DNA from 2 places in the Microbacterium hominis genome. Region 1 is predicted to be linked to the other one. Evidence: predicted binding sites of a transcription regulator. Region 1 holds the regulator's gene; the other holds the start of a gene.
The links. The regulator LexA, encoded in region 1, represses DNA repair genes until DNA is damaged. The targets are predictions, from matches to a motif close to TCGAACANNTGTTCGA.
Positions count from the first base shown of each region.

Region 2: a site for LexA is predicted at 1,369-1,384, ahead of HQM25_RS16410 (HNH endonuclease signature motif containing protein). Genes of this name have one in related genera too.

Region 1 covers NZ_CP054038.1:2,365,136-2,369,153, forward strand. Annotated here, with positions in the region: gene hisB (imidazoleglycerol-phosphate dehydratase HisB) at 1-185, opposite strand, end outside; gene HQM25_RS10765 (histidinol-phosphate transaminase) at 182-1,276, opposite strand; gene HQM25_RS10770 (LysM peptidoglycan-binding domain-containing protein) at 1,314-1,676, opposite strand; gene lexA (transcriptional repressor LexA) at 1,933-2,613, shown strand; gene HQM25_RS10780 (hypothetical protein) at 2,664-4,018, shown strand, end outside.
Region 2 covers NZ_CP054038.1:3,662,120-3,666,137, reverse strand. Annotated here, with positions in the region: gene HQM25_RS16420 (ABC transporter permease) at 1-19, shown strand, start outside; gene HQM25_RS16415 (4-hydroxybenzoate 3-monooxygenase) at 38-1,210, opposite strand; gene HQM25_RS16410 (HNH endonuclease signature motif containing protein) at 1,395-2,777, shown strand; gene HQM25_RS16405 (IclR family transcriptional regulator) at 2,799-3,551, opposite strand; gene pcaH (protocatechuate 3,4-dioxygenase subunit beta) at 3,693-4,018, shown strand, end outside.

The DNA of each region.
Region 1 (4,018 bases):
TCGCCCGAAGCGCGCACCGTGAGGTCGGTCAGCGAGTGCTTGGCGAACGCCGTCAGCATGTGGTCGAAGAACGGCACGCTGCTGTCGATGCGGCTCCGGCCCGTTCCGTCGAGATCGAGCTCCAGCTCGACCGTCGACTCGCTCGTGGCACGCCGGATCGACGCGGTGCGGTGCGTGGCGGTCATGCGGCCGAGTCTATCGACGCGAGCGCGTCCAGGAACGCGGTGGTCTCCTGCTCGGTCCCTGCCGACACCCGCAGGTGGTGCGGGATGCCGACGTCGCGGATGAGCACGCCCCGGTCATAGAGCTCCTGCCACGTGCGGGCCGGGTTGTCGACGCCGCCGAACAGCACGAAGTTGGTCCACGATTCGTAGGCGACGTACCCGAGCGCCTCGAGCGTGGCCGAGATGCGATCGCGCTGATCGACGATCTCGTCGACCATGCGCAGCATGGTGGGGGCGTGGCGGAGGGCGGCGCCCGCCGCCGCCTGCGTGAGCGAGCTGAGGTGATACGGCAGCCGCACGAGTCGGAGCGCGTCCACGAGCGCGGGGTCGGCCGCGAGATAGCCCACGCGCGCACCCGCGAAGGCGAAGGCCTTGCTCATGGTGCGCGAGACGACGAGCCGCTCGCGCCCGGGAAGAAGCGTGAGCGCGGAGCGCTCGTCGCGCGGAGCGAACTCCTGGTAGGCCTCGTCGACGACCACGATTCCCAGGGTCGCGTCGTAGACGGCTTCGATCACGTCGAGCCCCATCGGGGTGCCGGTCGGGTTGTTGGGCGCGCACAGGAACACCACATCGGGTGCCGCGTCGGCCACCTGGGATGCCGCGGAGGACGCATCGACCGAGAAGTCGGCCCCACGCTCGCCCGCGATCCACGTCGCTCCGGTGCCGCGCGTGAGCAGCGGGTACATCGAGTACGTGGGTGTAAACCCGAACGCCGTGCGTCCTGGACCGGCGAACGCCTGCAGCACGTGCTGGAGCACCTCGTTCGAGCCGTTGGCGGCCCAGATCTGCTCCCGCGTGAGTCCGTGGCCGAGGTAGTCGGCGAAGCCCTCCCGCAGGGCGGTGAACTCGCGGTCGGGGTACCGGTTCACGTCGCGCAGCGCGAGAGCGATCGAGTCGAGGATGTCGTCGGCGACCTCCTGCGGCACCGGATGCGTGTTCTCGTTGACGTTCAGGGCGATGGGCAACGGAGCCTGCGGAGCGCCGTAGGGCTTCTTTCCGCGGAGGTCGTCGCGGAGGGGGAGGTCGTCGAGGCGAACGGTCACCTGTCCCATGGTAGGGCGCGGTGGGGCCCGGACCGCGGCCGGTGGATCAGTGGGAGTACTCCGCGGGGATCGCGAGGCGCTGACCGGCCTGGAGCGAGACGCCGTCGAGGGCGTTCAGCCGCACCAGGTCGTCGACCACGTCGCGCGGGTCGGCGGCGGGGGCGACCTGCTGCGCGATCGCCCACAGCGTGTCGCCGGACTCGACGATCACCGTCTCGAAGGAGCCGACGGGCGCCCCGGCATCGCGGGACGCGAGTGCGGCGCCGCCCCCGAGGACGACCGCGCACAGCACCGCCACGGCGGGCAGGGCGGCGAGGGCGGCGAGCACGCGCCGGCCTCGGACGGTGAGGCGGAGCCGGGTCGCCGACGGGACGGTCGGGGCGGTGAGAACGGGGCTGAGAGCGGTCATGTCTCCTCCAAGGCCGGGAAGAGATTCGCACCCGCCGAACGGCCGGGTGCGCCGGATGCGAATCTCTTTTCCGAATCTATCTTCGATGCTGGAACCTGTCAACGATCGGAACCGAACCGCTTCTGTCGAAGCGACACGCGGGATAACATGCGCCCGCGCGGGCGGTGAACCGGATACGGTTTCGATACGGACACCCCACCACGGGCCTCCGACATTCGAAGACCGCTGCCCGTCGGGCGGCGAGACGGGAGCCGACATGAGCGAGTCGACCGGGCGCGAGAGGCCCCAGACCCGGCGCCGCAAGAGCCTCAGCGACAAGCAGCTCGCGATCCTCGAGGTGATCCAGCGCTCTATCGCACGGCACGGCTACCCGCCGAGCATGCGCGAGATCGGCGACGCCGTCGGCCTGAAGTCGCTCTCGAGCGTGACCCACCAGCTCAACCAGCTCGAGCTCAGCGGCTACCTCCGGCGCGACCCGGGCAAGACACGGGCGATGGAGGTGCTCATCGACCTTCCCGGCACCGCCGCCGAGAACCCGGCCGACACCGCGCCGAGCGTGGGCGACGCCGCGCTCGTGCCGCTCGTGGGCCGGATCGCCGCCGGCGTGCCCATCACCGCCGATCAGCAGATCGAGGAGATCTTCCCGCTCCCGCGGCAGCTGGTCGGCAAGGGCGACCTGTTCATGCTCAAGGTCAGCGGCGAGTCGATGATCGACGCGGCCATCTGCGACGGCGACTGGGTCGTCGTCCGCACGCAGGCCACGGCTGACAACGGCGACATCGTGGCCGCGATGCTCGACGGCGAGGCGACGGTGAAGACCTTCCGCCAGCGCGACGGCCACACCTGGCTCCTCCCCCGCAACTCCGCGTTCGAGCCGATCCTCGGCGACGAGGCGGTCGTGCTCGGCAAGGTCGTGGCCGTGCTGCGCACGGTCTGAGCGGCGCGGGCGCTACCGGCGGGTCGCCGCGACCCGCTATAAGGGGAGTCATGACTGCCGATGCCGGGCCCCCCGTCGACCCCGACGCGCAGGCGCTGCGCGCCCGCCTCGCCGAACTCGAGGCCGAGAACGACCGACTGCGCGCCACCCAGAGCACCGCCGTTCTCCCCGACCTCGCACCCGCGCCGCCCGCGGAGCGGCCCCGCGGGCGCTGGCGCGCGTTCCTGTCAGCGCTGTGCATCGTGATCGCCACGATCCTGGTGCCGGTGTCGATCGTCGCCGCGTGGGCACGGGTGGAGCTCGTCGACGAGACGCGCTTCATCGAGACGTTCGCGCCGCTGGCCGACGATGCCGACGTGCAGATGCTCGTGGCCGATCAGGTGACGGCCGCCATCGACGAATCGCTCGACCTCGAGGGGATCACCGACGACCTCTTCGACGGCCTGCAGAACCTCGACCTGCCCCCGCGGGCGCTGGCGGCGCTCGACCTGCTGCGCGCACCGGCCGCTCAGGGCCTGCAGGGGCTCGTGGACACCACCGTCATCCGCCTCGTGCAGTCCGACGCGTTCTCCGACGTCTGGGAGACGGCACTTCGCGCCAGCCATCGATCGCTCGCGGCGGTGGCAGCCGGCGGCACCGCCGAAGGGGCCGTCGTCATCGGCGCCGACGGCGAGCTCGGCATCCAGCTCGCTCCCGTCATCGAAGAGGTCAAACAGCGTCTCGTCGACAGCGGCGTCGGCTTCGCCTCGTCGATCCCCGTCATCGACCGCACCATCGTGGTGGCCCAGAGCGACGCGCTCATCGTCGTGGGGACGGTCTACAACATCGCGGTCGCCGTCGGGTGGTGGCTCCCGGTGGTGGCCCTCGCCCTGTTCCTCGTCGGCATCCTGATCGCCCGGCGCCGGTCGACCGCGGTGCTCGGAACCGGGGTCGGGATCGCCCTGGGCAGTGCCGTGCTGGCCGTGGGCCTGGCCATCGCCGGCAGTGTGCTGCAGCTGAGCGCGCCCGCCCTCGGCGTCTCGGCGTCCGCCCTGGCGTCGGTGTACGACCAGATCACGAACGCCATGCGCGACACGGCGGTCGTCCTGATGCTCATCGGCGCGATCATCGCGGTGATCGCGTGGATGTCGGGCCGCTGGCGCGGGGCCCGCGCATCGCGCGCGGCGGTCGCCTCGGTGAACGCGGGCCTGCGCGGCGCGGCGCAGCGACGCGGCGTCGACACCAGCTCCGTCGGCGCCTGGCTCTACGCCCAGCGACTGCTCGTGCGCATCGCGCTCGGTGTGCTGGGGGTCGTGTGGCTGCTGCTGCTGCGTCCCCTCTCGCTCGGCGACGTGTTCCTCGTGCTGGTCGTGTGGCTCCTCGCGTGGTGGGTCACCGAACTGCTGCAGCGACGCCCCGACGAGCG
Region 2 (4,018 bases), 1.3 Mb from region 1:
ATCGCTGCGCTACGAGTGACGGCCGTGCGCGGGGTGGTCAGTCCAGCGGCCACCCCGTGTACGCCTCGGCGAGGTAGGCGCGGCCGGCGTCCGAATCCACGACCGTGCGCAGCTCGCCGAGCTGGCGCAGCCGGTCGAAGTCGGTGGCGTCCGGTGTCACGTGCAGCATCGAGGTCATCCACCACGAGAAGTGCTGCGCCTTCCAGATGCGCTGGCGCGCGGCATCCGCCCATCCGTCGATGCCGGCCTCGTCGCCGCGCAGCAGCAGCGCCTCCAGCGCCCGCGCCAGCAGGATCACGTCGGCGACCGCGAGGTTCATGCCCTTCGCCCCCGTCGGCGGCACGGTGTGGGCGGCGTCTCCGACGATCGCCACGCGTCCCCGGCGCAGGTCGCGCGCGACGAAGGAGCGGAACCGCAGCACGTCACGCTGGAAGATCGGGCCCTCGGCGAGGGTCGTGCCGGGCACCCGCTTCTGCAGCGTGTCCCAGATCTCGGCTTCGCTGAGCGCGTGCGGGTCGGCCTCCGGGTCGCACTGGAAGTACATGCGCTGCACGGTGGGGGAGCGCTGGCTGATGAGGGCGAAGCCGTCGGGTGAGTTCGAGTAGATGAGCTCCTCGGCGCTCGGCGGCGCCTCGCACAGGATGCCGAACCACGCGAACGGGTACTCGCGGAAGTAGCCGCCGTGCGCGCCGGTGACCGCAGCCCGCACGCTCGAGCGCGAGCCGTCGGCGCCGACCACGAAGTCGGCCTCGATCTCGAGCGGGGCGCCCGTCGGATCGGTCGCGCGCACGCGCGGCGACGACGTGTCGGCGCCCTCGACCGACGCCACGGTGACGCCGAAGCGCAGGTCCTGTCCGGCCGCGAGCCGCGCGGCGATGAGGTCCTTCAGCGCTTCGTGCTGCGGGTAGAGCCACACGGCGCGGCCGACGAGGTCGGCGAAGTCGATGCGGTGCCCGGCGCCGTCGAAACGCAGCTCGATGCCGTCGTGGCGGGAGCCGACCGTGTGCACGCGCGATCCGTCGATCGCGGCGAGCAGCTCGACCGTCCCCTGCTCGAGGATGCCGGCGCGGATCGTCGTCTCGATCTCCTCGCGCGAGCGCTGATCGACGACGATCGACTCGATGCCCGACGCGGCGAGCAGGTGCGAGAGCACGAGCCCCGCCGGTCCGGCGCCGACGATCGCGACGCGGGTGCGGATGGTCTCGGTCATGGGGTGTCTCCTTCGACATGGTGCCTGCGATTCATGGTGCGCGCGGAGGTTCGACATCCAGGCCGCACTCTCATTGAACGGGTTGCCGCGTGGACCTGGCGACGGTCGCCGACTCCTTCGTCGGACGCGATCCTCTCTCGATCACACTCTGGACACATTCGAACATCTGTTCTATTCTGGATGCATGACCTCGACCCTCGCTCCGGCCGCCGATCTCGAGACGGCGGACGGCCCCGACGAGCTCGATGAGTCGGTGTGGATGAGCGACGCGGAGTTCTCCGCGGTCGTCGTGCCGGATGCTGTGGATCTGGTGACCGAGGTGGCGACGATGGAGGCCGTGTTCGCGGCGCAGCGACTGGAGCGCATCCACGGGATGCGGCGGGAGGCGCTCGCCGCGGCCGACGACAGCGGGTTCGGGGCCCACGGGGTGCGGTACGGAGCGATGTCGGATCTCACCGAACGGTCGATCCGGCTGGAGCTCGCCGCGGCCATGCGGATCACCGAGCACGCCGCGGGCCGCATGATCACGCACGCCGAGGCGCTGGTGTGCCGGTACCCGCAGGCGCTCTCGTCGCTGGGCGGCGGACGGATCACGCTGAAGCACGCCGAAGTCCTCGTCGACGAGATCGACCGGCTGCCGGCCGCGCTGCGCGGCGACATCGTGGAGCGCGCGGTCGCCGTCGCCGAGGCCGAGGCGGTCGGCACGTTCCGTCGCGCCGTGCGGGCGATGGTCGACGCCGCGCTCGCCGCTACCCTCGAGGAGCAGTACCGCCAGGCGGTGCAGGAACGGCGGGTCGTGGTCGAATCGACCGGCGCCGGCATGGGCGTACTGCACCTGCACGCCCCCGAGGTGGAGCTGCGGGCGATCCACGGCCGCGCGACCGCGATGGCGAAGACCATCACGGGGCGCGATGGCGAGCAGCGCACGCTCGACAAGGTGCGTGCCGATGTGCTCTGCGACCTGCTCATCGATGGAACGACCGACGCGACGCCCGCGACGGCGCGGGGGATCCGTGCCACGGTGGTCGTGACGGTTCCCGCGCTCGCACTGCTCGACGACGACGCGGCCCGTGCGAGCGACCCGGCCACGGTCGAGGGCGTCGGGCCGATTCCGATCTCCCGTGCTCGTGAGCTGTGCGGCGGCGACACCCGCTGGATGCGGGTGCTCACCCACCCCGAGACCGGCGCGGTGCTGTCGGTCGGGCGAGACTCCTACCGGCCGCCGGCGGCGTTGCAGAGGCTCGTGAGGTGGCGGGCCGACCGATGCATGGGTCCCGGGTGCGGGATGCCGGCATCACGATGCGAGATCGATCATCAGATCCGCTGGGCCGACGGTGGCGAAACCTCGCTCGAGAACAATGCGCCGTTCTGCAAAGGCCATCATCTCGTGAAGGACAACACGACCTGGAGGGTCGAACAGCTCCCCGCGAGCGGCGGCGCCGTGCGATGGACCTCGCCCACGGGGCGACGATACGTCGTGAACCCCGAACGGCGGATCCCCGTCTTCCGACCGAGCCCGCCCGTGCCGGCCGCCGACAGGGGCGATGACGACCTGCCGCCCTTCTGACGTCGCAGCCGGGCGGCCGCGTCAGCGTCGATACCCCATGGCTCGCTCGATGTCGCGGGCGGCGCGGTAGAGCTCCTCGAGCGCGTAGGCGGTCTGCGCGTCGCGAGGGAGCACCACCGAGAGCGCGGCGACGGGCGCCCCGGTCTCGTCGTGCACGGGAACGGCGAGCCCCGTGGAGACCTCCTCGATGTAGCCGGGGGCGATCGCGTGGCCGAGCGTGCGCACCTCGGCGAGCTTGCGGCGCACCGCGGCCGGGTCGGTGGGCGTCGAGCGGGTGAGGGCGCGCAGCGGCGCACCGAGCACCCGCTCCTGCAGCTCCGCGTCGGCGAAGGCCAGAAGCACCAGCCCCGACGACGACGCGTGAAGGGGCAGGCGCCCGGCGACGCGGGTGACGTTCGAGCCCGCCCCCTGTCCGCTCAGCCGTTCGAGGAACAGGGCTTCGTCCTGCTCGAGGATCGCCAGCTGCGTGTGCTCCCGCACGCGCGACTGCACGCGCTCCATGAACGGCATGGCCGCCTGGCGCAGGCGCAGCGCGTGCGACGAACGCGTGGCCAGCTCCCACAGGCGCATGCCGATGCGGATGCGCCGGTCGCCGTCGCGCTCGAGGAGGCCGGCATCCACCAGCTCCCCGACGATCCGGTGCGCGCTCGACGACGGGAGGCCGCTGCGCCGGCCGATCTCGGCCGCCGTCTGCGCGGTGCGGGTCGGCGTGAACGTCTCGAGAACGCGCACGAGCCGGTCGGTCACGGAGTCGCCGGAGGGGGAGTTCGCCACCCTCGCAGAATGCCACACAACGCCTCCGATTCCCATTGGACGGGAAGAGGGATGCCGCGCCCGGCCGCCCGGAGGAGCATGGGAGCGGCGCCGTGCGCGCCGCCGTTCCCGAGCCCGACCGCGTCGAAGGAGACCGACCCCATGGCAGACGCGCCCACCGCCGCAGCCCCGGAATCGCTGCTGGCACCCGCGATCCAGGTGTCGCAGGACGAGATCACGGCCGAGATCGTCGCGATCCACGCCGAGGCCGAGCGGCGTGTCGCCGCCGGCGAGCAGGTGCCCGCGACCCTCTACGACTTCCCGCCGTACCGGTCGAGCATCCTGCGGCACCCGACGAAGAACCCCAAGCTCGTCGACCCGGAGACCATCGAGCTCTGGTCTCCGGCGTTCGGTCAGCGCGATGTCGCCGCGATCGAATCCGACCTGACGCTCCAGCACACCGGAGAGCCCCAGGGCGAGCGCATCAC